Regions from separate parts of the Saccharopolyspora sp. MMCC62 genome, predicted to be linked through region 1. Evidence: riboswitches for the same ligand, from Rfam matches in the RefSeq annotation. Region 1 holds a riboswitch; each other region holds the start of a gene.
What was found. A riboswitch is a leader RNA that binds a small molecule or an ion and turns the genes downstream of it on or off. The one in region 1 is predicted to bind cobalamin.
Positions count from the first base shown of each region.

Region 2: another riboswitch for cobalamin. It lies ahead of metE (5-methyltetrahydropteroyltriglutamate--homocysteine S-methyltransferase); the one in region 1 lies ahead of AC29IT_RS18455 (ABC transporter substrate-binding protein).
Region 3: another riboswitch for cobalamin. It lies ahead of AC29IT_RS23850 (putative cobaltochelatase); the one in region 1 lies ahead of AC29IT_RS18455 (ABC transporter substrate-binding protein).
Region 4: another riboswitch for cobalamin. It lies ahead of AC29IT_RS17785 (ABC transporter substrate-binding protein); the one in region 1 lies ahead of AC29IT_RS18455 (ABC transporter substrate-binding protein).

Region 1 is NZ_JBYKCM010000007.1:298,835-303,027, reverse strand. It holds gene AC29IT_RS18470 (hypothetical protein) at 1-161, opposite strand, end outside; gene AC29IT_RS18465 (SMI1/KNR4 family protein) at 303-848, shown strand; gene AC29IT_RS18460 (hypothetical protein) at 970-1,704, opposite strand; cobalamin riboswitch at 1,972-2,138, shown strand; gene AC29IT_RS18455 (ABC transporter substrate-binding protein) at 2,230-3,753, shown strand; gene AC29IT_RS18450 (ABC transporter permease) at 3,750-4,193, shown strand, end outside.
Region 2 is NZ_JBYKCM010000005.1:370,955-375,147, reverse strand. It holds gene metE (5-methyltetrahydropteroyltriglutamate--homocysteine S-methyltransferase) at 1-2,204, opposite strand, end outside; cobalamin riboswitch at 2,334-2,574, opposite strand; gene AC29IT_RS15055 (hypothetical protein) at 2,754-3,404, shown strand; tRNA gene AC29IT_RS15050 (tRNA-Arg) at 3,617-3,690, shown strand.
Region 3 is NZ_JBYKCM010000011.1:68,539-72,731, forward strand. It holds gene AC29IT_RS23835 (LysE family translocator) at 1-481, opposite strand, end outside; gene AC29IT_RS23840 (S1 family peptidase) at 785-1,564, shown strand; gene AC29IT_RS23845 (GNAT family N-acetyltransferase) at 1,753-2,220, shown strand; cobalamin riboswitch at 2,290-2,415, shown strand; gene AC29IT_RS23850 (putative cobaltochelatase) at 2,474-4,193, shown strand, end outside.
Region 4 is NZ_JBYKCM010000007.1:102,779-106,971, reverse strand. It holds gene AC29IT_RS17805 (DEAD/DEAH box helicase) at 1-538, opposite strand, end outside; gene AC29IT_RS17800 (DMT family transporter) at 715-1,035, shown strand; gene AC29IT_RS17795 (DMT family transporter) at 1,032-1,406, shown strand; gene AC29IT_RS17790 (TetR/AcrR family transcriptional regulator) at 1,381-1,917, shown strand; cobalamin riboswitch at 2,183-2,373, shown strand; gene AC29IT_RS17785 (ABC transporter substrate-binding protein) at 2,438-3,454, shown strand; gene AC29IT_RS17780 (FecCD family ABC transporter permease) at 3,451-4,193, shown strand, end outside.

The DNA of each region.
Region 1 (4,193 bases):
TGCAGGTCGCGAACCAGGTGCACGATCTGGTGCGGGTCCTCCGCGCCGAGTTCGGAGATCCAGGCGGGGCAGCCGCTGGAATCCAGTGCTGCGGCGGGGAATGCGGGTGCGGACATCGTCGTCTCCAGCTCGATCGGTTCGTCGGCGACACTGTGCACCACGGCACCGACAACCCGGTTCCGGATGCGTCCAGGTGGAGGTTCTCCCCCGGTTGAGCGGATTTCCGGCTCCGGAGGGTGCGGCGCGCGACCGGATCGGGGAACTCTGCGCCGGACCATCCTGATCTTCGAAGGGGCATCGGCATGACCGCACCGTCCACAGTGGAGGAGTGGCACGGCTTCCTGCGCGCGCACAGCGCGGCGCACCTCGCGTCGCGGATGCTGCGCGAGCTCGTCGCCGACGGGCGGATCGCGGTCTCCGAGCAGCAGCGCCGCACCGGCTGGCTCGGGCGCGAACCCGCCACCGAGGACGCCGTCCAGGCCGCGGAGGAACGCCTCGGATGCGCGCTGCCGCCGAGCTTCCGGAACTTCCTGCTGATCAGCGACGGCTGGAGCGAGTCGGGCGACGAGCTGCACGGCCTGTTCCGGCTCGACGGCATCGGCCGGTTCGAGGACCTGCGCGGCGAGCTGATGGACGCCTGGGCGGACCTGGACTTCTTCGCCGACGAACTCGCCGTGCTGCGCCGCTCGCTGCTCATCGCCGACCACGAGGACGGCGTGTACTGGGTGTTGAGCCCGGATTCCGGCGATGCGGACGGCGGCTGGACCGCCTGCGTCTGGGACACCGCCGACGGCGCCCCGGCGAAGTACCGCACCTTCGGCGACCTCGTCGCCGACGCGCTCGCCTGACCGGCCGACGGCGGACGTCCCGCCGCGCGAACCGAACTCGACCGAGGACCCGAACTCACCGGCGTCCCGCGGCGGCCCGGCGACACCACCCGAGCCGCGCGGCGGAACCGGACGTCGGTGATCAGACGAGCGCGACCGCGAGGAGCGGCGCGGCGCGCAGGTCGTCCATCGTCCACGTCACTCCCGCCAGCGCGCAGCCGATGCGGGTCACCGCCGCCTCGTCGGTCTCGCCCGGTTCCAGGTGGGGACGTTCGACGATGCCCGCGGCCGCCGCGGCCGCGCGCACCGCGGCGGGCGGCGGCTCGGTCTCGTGGTCGATGTCGTCGGAAGTCGTGCTGTAGACCCGGGAACCGTCCACCGCGTAGTCGATGCTGAGCAGCCCGCTGATGTTGGCGTGCAGCATCACCGCGGGCCCGCCGGACGCGGAGAGCGCCTCGGCGGGAGCCTGCGCGGCGGGCCGCGGCGGGGCCTCGTCCTGCAGCGCCGACCAGTCGCCGGTGCGCATCCCGCCGAGCAGTGCGCGCATCGTGTCCAGGCCGCCCACCTGGAACGTGCTGCCCGCGTCGTCGAACACCAGCGTCCAGCCACCGATGCGCGTCGCCAGCAGCACCGACAGGCACTGCGGGTCGCCGAGGGCCGCGCGCGGCAGCGAGGTGAACTCGTCCGGCCGCTGCTCGGGCAGCGTGCACGGAGCGGCCGACGCGGCATCCGCGCCGAGGATCTCCAGCGCCCGCACCGGTTCCAGGTCGCGCACCAGGTGCGCGGTGTGGTTCGGTCCCGGCACGTCCAGTTCGGACAGCCAGATCGGATACCCGGTGGCGTCCAGGGTTCCGGGTGGGAAACCGGGCGTGGGCATGGCGGCTCCTCGTCATCGTCGGCGGGTGCCGTGAGTCTGCCCGGTGCGGGCGCGGCCGCCGCCGTTCCGCGGGCCCTCCGCCGCCGAACGCGGGAATCCCCTCGACCGTCCAGCGGCCGAGCGGCGCCGCCGTTCTCCGGAAGGCGATCGCCGCTGCGGCCCGGCCGTCCGCGGGCGGTGGGCGATCGGGCCGCGACCCGCGGTGACGGGATGCCGGGCGATTCACACTTCCTTGACAAGGGACGACGCGGGCTGAAAAGTTGACGAGTCGTTCCAATGCGACGGTGTGCAGGAAACCGGTGTGAATCCGGTGCGGTCCCGCCACTGTGAACGGGGAGCCGCGTCCACCAGGGCCACTGTCGGGCAGCCGATGGGAAGGCCGGGCGCGACGTCGATCCGCGAGCCAGGAGACTGGCACCGTCGTACCGATTCGCACGGGGTCGCGGAGCCCCGGAGGAGGTACGCAGTGCACCCGGATTTCCCGCACACACCCGGTTTCGCGGTTCCCGAACCGTTCCGCGCCGCGTGAGCGGCGTGCTCGGCCGCAGGCGGCTGCTGGCGGGCGTGGCCGGCGCGATCGCCGCGGTTCCCCTCGTGTCCTGCGCGGGCGGTTCCGGGGCGGGCGCGGGCAGGCTGCGGCTGGCGTTCCCCGCCGGTGGCGCCACCGAATCGCTCGACCCGCACACCGGTTCGCTGTTCGTCGACCAGGCCCGCGCCAAAGCCCTGTTCGACACGCTCGTCGGGTACGCCGACGACATGAGCGTGGTGCCGCGGCTCGCCGAGAGCTGGCAGCCCGACCCGACCGGTACCCGGTGGCGGATCCGGTTGCGCCCGGCCGAATTCCACGACGGCAGACCGGTCACCGCCGAGGACGTGCTGTTCACCTACCGGCGCATCGCCGACGACGCCACCGCCGCGCAGGCCGCTTCGCACTTCGCCGACGTCGACTTCGGCGCCAGCAGGGCGATCTCGGCGACTGAACTGGAACTCGTGCTCGGCTCGCCGAACTTCGAATTCCCCTCCGCGTGGGGCGCCCCCGCCACCGAGATCGTGCCCGCGGGCACCACCGACTTCACCGCGCCCGTCGGCTCCGGGCCGTTCCGCTTCGTCTCGTTCGAACCGGGTGGGCCCGCCGTGTTCACCCGCTTCGACCGGCACTGGTCCGGACCCGCCACCCCGGCCGAGCTGGAATTCGTGCCGATGGAGCAGGAGAGCGCGCGGGTCAACGCGCTGCTGTCCGGGCAGGTCGACTACGCGCACGACGTGAGCGCCAACTCGGTGCGGCTGCTGGAGCAGGGCGGCCGGGCGCGGGTGCACTCGGCGCCGTTCGGCACCATGCAGGCGCTGCTGCTGAAGGTGGACCGGCCACCGTTCTCCGATCCGCGGCTGGTGCAGGCGGTGCGCGCCGGGCTGGACCGGCAGGCGCTGCTGGACATCGCGCTCAGCGGCCAGGGCAGGCTCGGCAACGACCTGTTCGGCGCCGGGTTGAAGTACTACCCGGCGGATCTGCCCGCACCCACGCGCGACCTCGGCCGGGCCCGGGCGCTGCTGCGCGAGGCCGGCGCCGACGGGCTGAGCTGGGAGTTGCAGACCAGCTCCGTCGACCCCTACTTCGAATCCGCCGCCAGCCTCATCGCCCAGCAGCTCGGCGAAGCCGGGATGCGGGTGTCACCGCGGATCGGGCCGTCCGAGACGTACTTCTCCGACATCAAGGAGCACGGGGTCGCCTCGCTGTCCCGGACCGCGGCGCTGCCGGTGCCGACGTTCCTCGGGCAGCGGATGACCTCCGACGCCGGGAGCAACAACTACACCGGCTACCGGTCCGCCGAGTTCGACGCGCTCTACGCCGAAGCGCTCGCCACCGCCGACGACGCGCGCCGCGCCGATCTGCTGGTGCGCGCGCAGCGGCTCGCCCGGGAGGGCAGCGGGAACGTGGTGTGGGGGTTCAGCGGCTGGAACGTCGCCACCTCCACCGCCGTCTCCGGAGTGCGGGGCGCACCGCCGAACTCGCTGGACTGGGCCAGGTTCGACCGGGTGAGCGTGGGTTGATCGCGCCCGCCGCGCGGGTCTCCGCCGCGGTGCTGCCCCGGCTCGGCGTCGCGCTCGTGCAGATCGCGGCGGTCGCCGTCGGCGTGTTCGCGCTCACCGCGCTGCTGCCCGGCGACACCGCGCAGGTCGTGCTCGGCGACCACGCCGACACCGGGCAGGTCCGGGTGCTGCGGGAACGGCTCGGGCTCGACCTGCCCTGGGGCACCCGGTTCGCGCAGTGGGCGGGCGGGGTGCTGCACGGCGACCTCGGCACCTCGCTGCGCACCGGCAGGCCCGTGCTCGACGAGATCACCCGCAACGCCGCCACCACCGGGCTGCTCACCGCGCTGACGCTGCTGATCGTGCTGCCGCTCGCCGGATGGCTCGGCGTGCGCAGCGGGCTGCGCGCCGGGAGCCGGTTCGACCGGACGGTGAACTCGGTGGTGGTGCTGCTGAACTCG
Region 2 (4,193 bases), on a different contig from region 1:
AGGCCGCAGTCGGGGTTGACCCACAGGCGCTCGGCGGGCACCGCGGCGAGCGCGGCCTTGAGCAGGTCGGTGACCTCACCGGTTTCGGGAACCCGCGGCGAGTGGATGTCGTAGACACCGGGCCCGACGCCGCGGCCGAACCCGACGGCGTTGAGGTCGTCGAGGACCTCCATCCGGGACCGGGCCGCTTCGATGCTGGTCACGTCGGCGTCGAGGTCGACGATGGCGTTGATGACGTCGCCGAACTCCGAGTAGCACAGGTGGGTGTGGATCTGGGTGGATTCGGCGATGCCGGAGGTGGCGAGCCGGAACGAGCGCACCGCCCAGTCCAGGTACTCCTGGTGCTCGGCGGACCGCAGCGGCAGCAGTTCGCGCAGCGCCGGCTCGTCGACCTGGATCACCCGGATGCCCGCGTTCTCCAGGTCCTTGACCTCGTCGCGGATGGCGAGCGCGACCTGCGCGGCGGTGCTGCCGAGCGGCTGGTCGTCGCGCACGAACGACCAGGCGAGGATGGTGACGGGCCCGGTCAGCATGCCCTTGACCGGCTTGTCGGTGAGCTGCTGCGCGTACTTCGCCCACTCCACGGTGATCGGCTGCGGCCGGGACACGTCGCCGTAGAGGATCGGCGGCCGGACGCAGCGCGAACCGTAGGACTGCACCCAGCCGTTGTGGGTGCTGGCGAACCCGTCCAGGTGCTCGGAGAAGTACTGCACCATGTCGTTGCGCTCGGGTTCGCCGTGCACGAGCACGTCGAGCCCGAGGTCTTCCTGCAACCGGATGACGCGTTCGATCTCGTCGCGCATCCGCTGCTTGTAGGTGGCCTGGTCGATGCTGCCGGTGCGCAGCGCGGCGCGCGCCTTGCGCACGTCGGTGGTCTGCGGGAAGGAGCCGATGGTGGTCGTCGGCAGCGGTGGCAGCCGCAGCGATTTCCGCTGCGCGGCGAGCCGGTTCGCGTAGTCGCCGCGCTGGGCGTGCTCGGGTTTGAGCGAGGTGAGCCGCGCCTGCACCCGGTTGTTGCGCACCCGGTCGGCTCCCGCGCGGTCGGCGATGCGCCGCCGCGCGTCGTCGAGCTGCTCGGCGACGGTGTCGCGGCCCTGGTGCAGCGCGCGGTCGAGGACGACGACCTCGCCGACCTTCTGCGCGGCGAAGGCCAGCCAGGACGCGACCTGCGGGTCGAGGTCGGTTTCGGCGTCGACGTCGTAGGGCACGTGCAGCAGCGAGCAGGAGGTGCTGACGGCGACCTCACCGGCGAGGCCGAGCAGGGTGGCCGCGGTGGTGAGCGCCTTGTCCAGGTCGGTGCGCCAGATGTTGCGCCCGTCGACGAGGCCCGCGACGAGCGTCTTCTCCCGCAGCCCGGGCACCGACGGCAGCTCGTCCACGGTGCGCTTCCCGGCGACGAGGTCCACGCCGACGGCCTCGACGGGGGAGGAGGCCAGCACGTCCAGCGCGTCGCCGAGGTCGCCGAAGTAGGACGCGACGAGGATCTTCGGCCGCTCCGAGAGCTCGCCGAGCCGCTGGTAGGCGGCGCGCAGCGCGTCCAGGTCGGCCTGCGAGCGGTCCGCGGTGAACGCGGGTTCGTCCAGCTGCACCCACTCGACCCCGGCCCGGTGCAGCTCACCGAGCAGTTCGGCGTAGGCGCTGACGAGCTCGTCCACCTTGTCCAGCGGGCGGAACGAGGTGGGCGCGCCGTCCTGCGATTTGGACAGCAGCAGGAACGTCAGCGGCCCGACCAGGACCGGGCGGGTCTTGATGCCCAGCTCGGCGGCCTCGTGGTACTGGTCGACGACGGTCTGGTCGGAGAGCCGGAACTCGGTGTCCGGCCCGATCTCCGGGACGATGTAGTGGTAGTTGGTGTCGAACCACTTCGTCATCTCCAGCGGTGGCGCGGATTCCACGCCGCGCGCCATCGCGAAGTAGGTGTCGAGCGGGTTCAGCCCCAGTTCCGCGAAGCGGGGCGGGATCGCGCCGAAGGTGACGGCGGCGTCGAGGACCTGGTCGTAGTAGGAAAAGGTGTTTCCCGGCACCGAGTCCAGCCCGGCGTCGCGCAGCGAACGCCACGTGTCGGTGCGCAGCGTGCGCGCGACCTCGCGCAGTTCCGCTTCACCGGTGCGGGACTTCCAGTAGCTCTCCAGTGCCCGCTTCAGTTCCCGGTTCGGTCCGATCCGGGGAAACCCGAGCACGGTGGATCCGATTGTGCTGGTCAACGCTCTCTCCTCGCGAGCTGGACGGCAGTTCTGCGAGGTCGAGCGGGCATGATCCGGGCACACGTCGCCGCACGCGGCGGCTCGTCGTCCAGGGTCTTCCCGCGAGACCTCGCAACAGCGCGCGTCACGAGGACGCGCGCACCGGCGGCAGGTCTTCGGACTCGTGGGCGTTTCCCGGTGGAACCGGGGTCTTCTACTGGCCGTCGCTTCCCGAGCTCGCGCTCAGTGCTGTGACCGGTCGTGACGACCGGTGACGGCGTTCGTTCCCACTCACCGCTGCGGGGCAGTCCCGGATTCGCACCGGGTTCCCTCTTGCCTCGCGCACCTCCGCTTTCGCAGAGCTGTGCGAACCACCAGCACTTCGGAGGCTACTTGCTTCTGGCGGGAAGACAAGGCCTCGCGTTCCGGATCACCCGGGCGCCGCCCCGCCGGAAACTTCTCCGAACCGCGGGCAACCCGCCGCGCGGCGGGGCGTCTTACGAACAGGTGAGGGGGCGGGACGGAGTTTCCTCCGCCCCGGTGCGACGAAACGATCGGGAGGAACCTGCTGTGGGGAAGAACGGAATTCGGGCGGGCGTCGGGATCGGTGCGCTGGCTGCGGCGGCGATGGCGCTGGTGCCGGCGGGGATCGCCGCCGCCGATTCGAGCGAGACGTCCGTTGTGGACTTGAACGGGGACGGAACTCCGGACACCGCGCAGCTTTCCGCCATCGGTGACGGCGCGCAGCAGTCGCTGAAGTTCACTGTGGACGGACGTGTGACCGAGGCGGTGCTGACCGGCGACCCGTCCTTCGGCACGCAGCCGATGCGCGTGCTCGACGTCAACCACGACGGCAAGCAGGAAGTGCTGGTCACCGAGTCCATCGGCGCGAACACCACGTGGTTCAGCGTCTGGGACCTGGGTGCCGACGGCGCGCCGCGCGAGCTGACGACGCAGGACGGCAAGCCGCTGAAGATCACCGAGGGTGGCGGTGTCGGCGCGCGGGTCGGCTACGAGTGCGCGCCCGCGGGCTCGGACGGCCGGGTGCTGATCACTTTGGCCGCCTCCAACGAGAGCCAGACCACCGAGCCGTCGTACGACGGCTCCCGGGTCGCCTTCGACGTGCGCGACGGCGTGGCCACGCCGGTCGACGAGTACGCGTTCACCGGTGTCGGCCAGGACGACGACGTGCTGAAGGTGCAGCCGGAATCCTGCTCCTGAGGGGGAGCCGTCGGGGCCGTCGCGCGGAATCGCGCGGCGGCCCCGACGCGTGCGCGGTGATTCCTCTGTGATCTTCCGGCGTGAATTCCGCCGTGCAGCTGTCGATCAGCTTGCCGTTCGATACCGGCTCTGCAACGCCGATGGCGTCGGTACCACTGTCGACGGAGCGGCCGGTTACCCTGCTTGCTGCAGCTCACGCGAGCGATGTGCGGGCCCTCGTAGCTCAGCTGGAGAGAGCAAAGGACTTCTAATCCTTAGGTCGCAGGTTCGAGTCCTGCCGGGGGCGCTCCGATGCTGGTCACAGCGGTGGGGGACGATCTCGATCAAGATCATCCCCCACTTTACCCTCCCGTCTCGCGCTGCTCGCCCAGGGCCGATGAAGTCGGGCCGGCGGACCGGTCGGAACACGCCGTTCGCGTTGCCGGAATCGGTGCGGGCGCCTCGGATGACGTCCTGGTGCTCGACGACTTTCCCGTCGTCCGGCCAGAACCGGTCCGCGAGCGCGCGCCGGTAGACCGGGTTCCCGGATCAGGTGGGAATGCGTGGCCGCCCTGTCTCGCTCGGCGCCGACGCGCTTGGTGTCCGGCCGCCGCGCATGTGCCGGGAAGCCGCTGAACGCTTCGGGGCGATCCTGGTCGTGCCGGGGCTCGACGTGGTCGGCGACCGCCTTGTCCGGGACGCCACCGAGAACCGTCCGGTGGTGCTCGACGACGATCTTCTCCTCCTGCTCCGGATCGGACCTCGCGCCGTGCTCCGGTGCCGCGGATGCGCCGCTGCGCGCGGTGGTTC
Region 3 (4,193 bases), on a different contig from region 1:
CCAGGAAGACCGCGCCCAGCAGCACCAGCTGCAGCGTGGGGTTCGCCGCGGAACCGACGAACTGCGGCAGGAACGCGAGGCTGAACAGCAGCATCTTCGGGTTGGTGATGTTGCTGAGCAGGCCCTGGAGGTACGGGCGGCTCGTGGTGGCCCCGCCGGAGAGCCCGTCGCCGGTCTCGGCGCGGGTGAGCCACAACCCGCGCACGATCATCGCCGCCAGGTAGACCAGGTACGCGGCGCCGGCCCACTTCAGCGTCGCCAGCACCGCAGGGTGGCTGGTGATCACCGCGCCGAGCCCGCAGATCACCAGCGCCACCTGCAGGACGCTCGCCGTGTGGATGCCGGCCAGCGCCCGCAGCCCGGGGCCGATGCCCTGACGCAGCGAGATCCGCAGGATCAGGAACGCGTCCACCCCGGGCGTCAGCACCACCACTGCACTGGCGAGCAGGAACGCCGGCAGGGTCGTGAAGTCCAGCAGCATGACGAGTTCGCTCCTTGCCTGGTCGACGCGCGCGCGACGGCGCCGGTGAGCGCGCGGCCCACCGGTCGAGGTTTCACCGGATCGGGGGTGATCTCGGGTCCGCGTCGTCGCGGTCACCGAAGATCTGAACTGAACGGACGGGACGAACCGGCTTCGCCGAAGCAGTGATCCGAATTTTTTCCCGCCGAAGTCCATCTTAACGAAAAATTATCAACACCTGGTGTGAGCTCGCCCTCGTCAGCCGCCGGTGATCGGACCGCTACCGTGTGCCGCCGAACGCCGCCGCACGCCCAGGAGGCCGCCGTGCCCGACCGATCCCGCCCGCTCGCCCGGATCGCCGCGGGGAGCGCGGCCGCCGCCACCGCGGCCGCCGCCGCGCTCGCCGCCCCGGCCGCCGCCGACCCCGCGCAGGAACGCGTGCTCGGCGGCGCCGACGAGCACGCCGCGCCGTGGGCGGTGGCGCTCACCGACCAGGGCGGGCGCCAGTTCTGCGGCGGCACCCTGGTCACCGAGATCAAGGTCGTCACCGCCGCGCACTGCGTCGACGGCCGGGACGCCGCCGACCTGCGCGCGGTCACCGGCCGCACCGACCTGCGCACCACCGGCGGCGCCGACACGCCCGTCGACGACGTGTGGGTGCACCCCGAATTCCGCGGCGTGACGGGCGGGCACGACGTGGCGGTGCTGACCCTGGCCGCGCCCGTGCCGGACGAGGTGTTGCCGATGGTCGGCGCCGACGAGATCGCCCGCTACCGGCCCGGCACCCCGGCGCGCGTCCACGGCTGGGGCTACACCACCGAGACCGGGCCCACCTCGGCGACGCTGCGCTCCGCCGACGTGCCGATCAGCTCGGATGCGGACTGCCGCGCCGCCTACCCCGACTACGAACCGGGGACGCGGGTCTGCGCGGGCCCGCCCGAAGGGGGCCGGGACGCGTGCGCCGGGGACTCCGGTGGGCCGCTCGTCGCCGACGGCAGGCTGATCGGCGTCGTCTCCTACGGCACCGGCTGCGGACGGCCCGGCACGCCCGGCGTGTACACCCGGATCTCCGGGGTCGCCGACGACGTCGCCGCGCGGCTCTGAATCCGCCGTCCCGCACCGCGGGACGGGCCGGCGCCACCCGGGGTTCGCGCCGCGGCGGTGCGCGGGTAGCCGTGCGCAGCACCGACCTGCCCCGAGGCTCGCGCGCCCGGTCCCGCGGGACGTGGTGTGCGCTACTTCCACCGCAGGTGACCCCGGGTGTCGTAGCCGGAATGTGATATCCCGTGGGGGTGACCCTGCAACCGCTCGCCACCGCCGTCCACCGCGCCTACACGGCCGACCTCGACGCCGAGGACTTCTACCGCATGCTCCGCTTGCGCGTGGACGTGTTCGTGGTCGAGCAGCAGTGCGCCTACCCGGAACTGGACGGCCGGGACCTGGAGACCACCACCAGGCACTTCTGGATCGACTCCGCCGACGGGTACGTGCTCGGCTACCTGCGCCTGCTCGAAGACCCCGACGGCACCTTCCGCATCGGCCGCGTCGCCACCGCCAAGGACGCCCGCGGACTCGGCCTCGGGCGCAAGCTGATGCGCGCCGCGCTCGCCGAGATCCAGCGCGCCCCCGCCGTGCTCTCCGCCCAGACCTACGCGCTGGAGTTCTACCGCGGATTCGGCTTCGAACCCTCGGGTGAGGAGTATCTCGAAGACGGCATCCCGCACGTCGACATGCACCGATACCCCGGCTCGCTGCGCTGAGCGAGCCGCGGCGGTTCCTCGCCCGTCGCGGGGATGCGACGATGCTCGCTGGTCCCAGCCAGGGCAGGTCAGGAAACCGGTGCGAATCCGGTGCGGTCGGCGCCACTGTGACCGGGGAGCGGATCTCCCCCGCGAGCCACCGGGCGCCGCCTGGGAAGGCCGGAGTTCCGCGCTGATCCGGGAGCCAGGACACTGCCTCGCCCAGGCCCAGCCGACATCGGGGCGTCCGAGACCCGAGGAAGGAACACCTGGCATGACTGCTCCCGCGAGCCCGCGGTTCCCGTTCACGGCCGTGGTCGGGCACGACGACATGCGGCTGGCGCTGCTGCTCAACGCGGTGCACCCGCGCATCGGCGGCGTGCTGGTGCGGGGGGAGAAGGGCACCGCGAAGTCGACGGTGGTGCGCGCCCTCGCATCGCTGCTGCCCGCGCTGGACGTCGTGCCCGGCTGCCGCTTCGGCTGCGAGCCGCGGCGGCCCGACCCGCAGTGCCCGGACGGGCCGCACGCCGAGGTCTCCGGGACCACCCGGCCCGCGGAACTCGTGGAACTCCCGGTCGGCGCCACCGAAGACCGGCTCGTCGGTTCCCTCGACCTCGAACGCGCGCTGACCGAAGGCGTCAGCGCCTACCAGCCCGGGCTGCTGGCCGCCGCGCACCGCGGCGTGCTCTACGTCGACGAGGTCAACCTGCTGCACGACCACCTGGTGGACCTGCTGCTGGACGCCGCCGCGATGGGGCGCGCGCACGTGGAGCGGGAAGGCGTGTCGGTGACGCATGCCGCCTCCTTCCTGCTCGTCGGCACCATGAACCCGGAAGAGGGCGAGCTGCGCCCGCAATTGCTCGACCGGTTCGGGCTGACCGTGCAGGTCGCCGCCTCCCGCGACGTCACCACCCGCACCGAAGTGGTGCGCAGGCGGCTCGCCTTCGAAGCGGACCCGGCCGGCTTCGCCGAGCAGTGGGCCGCCGAGGACGCCGCGCTCGCCCGCCGCATCGCCGACGCCCGCTCCCGCGTCGAATCGGTGCGGCTGCCCGACGCCGAACTGCGCCGGATCTCCGCGCTGTGCGCCGCTTTCGACGTGGACGGGATGCGCGCCGATCTGGTGCTCGCCCGCACCGCCGTGGCGCACGCCGCGTGGCGCGGCGCCGACGAGGTCGCCGAGGCCGATGTCGAAGCCGCGGCCCGGCTCGCGTTGCCGCACCGGCGCCGCCGCGACCCGTTCGACGAGCCCGGCGTCGAAGAGGACCAGTTGCAGCAGGCCCTCGAAGACGCCGCCCAGCACGCCGAGCAGGAACCCGCGGACGGCCAGGACTCCGGCGCGGACCAGGACTCCGGTGAGGAACCGCCGGACGGCCCCGACGACGGCCCCGGCGGAGGCGGCGGTGGCGCGCCCGACGGCGGACCGGACGACGGCCCCGACGGGCCCGGCGGCGGCGAAGCCCCCACCCCGCCGGACTCGCCCGCGCCGAACGGCGACGGCGGCTCCCGGCGCGAGGACGGCCCCGGCCAGGCCCCCGCGAACAAGCCCCCGGCCGCGCCCGCACCCGCGTTCCGCGCCCGGCTGCTCGAAGTCCCCGGCGTCGGCGAAGGCGCCCCCGGGCGGCGGTCCCGCGCCCGCTCCCGCAGCGGCCAGACCGTTCGATCATCCACAGTGGACGGTCATGGCGTGCACCTGCCCGCCACCTTGATCGCCGCCGCCCCGCACCAGCGCTCCCGCGGCCGCACCGGTCCCGGACTCGTGCTGCACCGCGACGACGTGCGGCGCTCCGTCCGCGAAGGACGCGAAGGCAACCTCGTCCTGTTCGCCGTCGACGCCTCCGGCTCGATGGCGGCCCGCGAACGGATGTCCGCCGTCAGCGGCGCCGTGCTCTCCCTGCTGCGCGACGCCTACCAGCGCCGCGACAAGGTCGGCGTCATCACCTTCCGCGGCGACCAGGCCGAACTCGCGCTGCCGCCCACCTCCTCCGTCGAGATCG
Region 4 (4,193 bases), 200 kb from region 1:
CCACCGGTTCCAGCTCGTCGAGCGCGGCGAGCCCGCGCCGGATCTCCTTCTGCTGCGCGGAGACCCGCTCCCCGGCGAGCTCCCAGGCCCGCACGGTCGCCAGCAGCGCGGCGTGCTCGGGGTCGCGCCGGTCCGGGTCGATGCGCAGCACCACGTCCTGCGCGCTCGCCCGCGCGAGGCGCGCGGCGGCGGCCGCGGCCTCCTGCGCGGTGGCCGGTCCGACACCGGGCACGGTCTGCAACCGTTCCGGGGTCGCGGCGGCCACGTCGGCGACGGTGCGGTATCCGGCGCGCTCCAGCTCGCCGAGCCGCAGCCTGGTCCGCGCGGCGTCGCGGAGCCTGCCGACCGGCATCGCGCGCAGCCGTTCCCACGCCTCCCGCTGCCGGAACGCGTCGTACTGCCGCCGGGCCCGCTCGCGCAGCCGGTCCGGTTCGGCGAGCAGCCCGCGCGCGGCGGCGCGGAACGACCGCGCGCCCGCCAGCACGGCGCGCGCCGCGCGACCCGCCCGCACCGCACCCGGCCCGTCGTCGAGCCCCATGCTTCCTCCCCAGGAATCCCCTGCTCGTCAGTACCGCACCACCGGCGCGCGGGCAGCCGCCGAGCGGGTGGTGCGGCCCCGGTGACCAGCTTGACCGATCACCGCACGCCGACGCCGCAGGGCCCGGGCGGACGGCCCCTTGCCAAGTATGAACAGGCGTACATACTCTGGTCGGCATGACGTTCCTGGTGCTGTGCCTGGCCATCGTCGCGGGGTTGTGCGGGTCGCTGTGCACCCGCGCCTCGCGGGGGTTCACCCGCTGGGGCTGGGGGATCGGGGCGATCGCCGGGTACGCGGTGGCGACCGTGCTGCTGTCCTGGCTGGTGCAGCGGTTGCCGGTCGGGCTGGTGTACGCGGTGTGGACCGGCGCCGCGGCCGTGGTGCTGGTGGCGGTGGACCGGGTCTTCTTCGCGGTGCGCACCAACCGGGTGCAGCTCGGCGGCATGGCGGTGACGTTGCTCGGCATCGCGCTGCTCGGCACCGGGATGGGCGGATGAGCGCAGCGCGGCGGGCGTGGGCGCACCTCGCGGGCACCATCGGGCTGGAGATCGTCGCCACCCTGGCGCTGCGGGCCTCCGCCGGGTTCACCGCGCCGGTGCCGTCGGCGGTCGCGGTGATCGGCTACGGTGCGGCGGTCGTGCTGCTCGCGCGGGCGCTGCGGGTGATCCCGCTCGGCATGGCCTACGTGATCTGGACCGGCGCGGGAACGGCCGGGGTCGCGCTGCTGGGCTCGGTGCTGTTCGCCGACCACCTGTCCCCGGCGGCATGGCTCGGCGTCGTCTGCGTGATCGGCGGCGTCGCGATGATCAACCTGGCGAAGCGGGATTCGCGGGAGGAACGCCGTGCGACCGAAGAACACCCCGAATGATCCCGAACGCCGGGAGCGGATCGTGGACGCCGCGATCGAGCTGATCCGCGACGGCGGCACCGCCCGCGTCACCGCGCGCGCCGTCGCGCAGCAGGCAGGGGTGCCCGTCGGTTCCGTCGCCTACCACTTCGATTCGGTGCGGGCGCTGCTGATCGAGGCCAGCAGGCGGGTGCTGCGGTCCCGCGCCGACTCGTTGGACGCGTGGCTGCGCGAGGTCACCGCCGAGACCGTCGTCGCCCGGCTCGCCGAGCTGATCCACCACCACCTCACCGCGGAGCGCGGCACCAGCGTCGTCACCTACGAGCTGTACGTCCTCGGGATGCGCGACCCGGAGTTCCGCGCGGTGAGCCGTGCCTCGCTGGTCCACCTGCGGGACAAGCTGGCCGAAGTGCTGCCCGCCCCGGCGGCGGACCGGCTCGCCGCCACCGCCGACGGCTACCAGATGCAATGCCTCTTCGAAGACCGAACCCCCGCACCGGCCCACATCCAAGAAATGCTGCGACCGACCTGACGCCGTAGCGAGCACCGAACGGTCTTCCCTCTTTCCTGTCGGCGGCGAAGCCGCTGAGCCGACGACCACCTGGGACACCGGCACCGCAGCGGGTTCTCAGCTGATTCCTCGCGAGGACGGCGTTGTCGCATGTGGCGGAGTCACCGGTGAAAACGATCCCGCAGGGAGGAAAGCGCCGAGGTTCCGCCACTCACTCCCGAAGGCAGAACGAGTGGCGGCGCCCGCAGCGAGGAACATCACCTTGATGGTGGGCTGGTATGTCCGGTTAGGGTGCTCGGGAGCCAGTCGCGCCCGCGAGGGCAGGGAATCCGGTCGGAAGCCGGAGCTGACGCGCAGCGGTAGGGGCGATGGGCGAGGAACGGCCGCACGGCCGCGACCACTGGACCACCGGTCCGGGAAGGGGACCTCGCCCGGCGAACCCGAGCCCGAAGACCTGGCTGGCTCCCCGGACACCGAGCTCGGTGCCGGATCGCAGCCTGCCGGGCCCCGCGCATGGGTCCGGGGTGAGGAACCACGTGACATGCCGTTCTCGCGTACCCGCGCGTTCCGGGCCGGACTGGTGGCGCTGACCGCGACCGTGCTGGCCTCCTGCGCCGCCCCCGCCGCCGGCCCCTCTTCCGGTGCCGGGTCGACGACGCTGCGCAACTGCGGTGCCGACGTGACCGTCGAGGAGCCGCCGCGGCGCGCGGTGTCGCTGAACCAGTCGACCACCGAGATCATGCTCTCCCTCGGCCTGGCCGACCGGATGGTGGGAACCGCGACCTGGACGGAGCCGATCGACCCGCCGCTGGCCGCGGCGAACGCGCGGGTGCCGAAGCTGGCCGAGAACACCCCGTCGTTCGAGTCCGTGCTGGGCACCGAACCGGACATCGTGCTCGCCGGCTACCAGGCCATGTTCACCGATGAGCGCGTCGCCGACCGCGAGCGGTTCACCGAGCTCGGCGTGCCGACCTACCTGTCGCCGAGCAACTGCCTGCCGGAGGAGGCGCCGCTGCCGGAACCGGTGCAGCTGGCCGACATCTACCAGGAGGTGCAGGACATCGCCGACCTGTTCGGCGTCTCCGAGCGGGGGCGGGCGCTCACCGAGCAGCTGCGCGGCCGGGTGGAGGCGGCGCGGCAGCAGGTCGCCGGGCTGGATTCGCGCGGCGACACCTCGGTGCTGTTCTGGTTCGCCCGCACCGAATCCCCGTACGTGGCGGGCTCCACGGGTTCTCCGGCGATCATGGCCAGGGAGCTGGGGGTGCGCAACGCCTACGGCGACGTCACCTCGATGTGGCCGCAGGTGTCCTGGGAGGACGTGCTGGCCCGCGACCCCGACCTGCTGGTGCTCGGCGACCTCACCCGCGACGGCGAGGGCGACGGGCTCGCGGCCAAGGAGCGGTTCCTGCACGAGGATCCGGCGGTGTCCCGGCTCGCCGCGGTCCGCGACGACCACCTGCTGAGCATGACCGGAACCGAGCTGAACATCAGCCTCCGCACCGTGCAGGGCATCGAGCGGCTCGCGGATCGCCTCGTCGAGCTGGACCGGCAGCGGTGACGGCGGGGCGGCTGCCCGCCTCCGCCATCGTGCTGGCCGGGATTCCGGCGCTGCTGCTGTCGATCGCCGCCGCGGTCACCCTGGGGCCCGCGGACCTGTCGGTCGCGGACGTCGGCAGCGTGGTGGGGCACCGGCTCGGGCTGGTGGACACCGGCGTGTCCCGGATCGGGCAGGGCATCGTGCTGCAGCTGCGGTTGCCGCGGGCGCTGCTGGCGGCGATCTGCGGTGCCGGGCTGGGGGTGTGCGGGGCGGTCCTCCAGTCGCTGCTGCGGAATCCGCTCGCGGACCCGTTCCTGCTCGGCGTGTCCGCGGGGGCCTCCACCGGTGCGGTGTCGGTGGTGGTGCTGGGCCTGGGTGCCGGGGCCATCGGTTTGACGGCGGGCGCGTTCGCGGGGGCGTTGGTGGCGTTCGCGCTGGTGCTGCTGCTGGCGACGATCGCGGGCGGCGCGGCCGGGCACACGGTGCTGGCGGGGGTCGCGGGCACCCAGCTGTTCTCCGCGCTCACTTCCTACATCGTCATCACGTCGGCGGACGCGGAGCAGACCCGCGGGGTGCTGTTCTGGCTGCTGGGTTCGCTGTCCGGGGCGCGGTGGAACGACGTGGTGCTGGCCGGGATCGTGTGCGCGGCGTGCCTGGTGCTGTGCCTGGCCCGCGCGGGGGCGCTGGACGCGTTCGCGTTCGGCCAGGACGCGGCGGCCTCCCTCGGAGTGCACGTGCAGCGGCTGCGGATCGTGCTGCT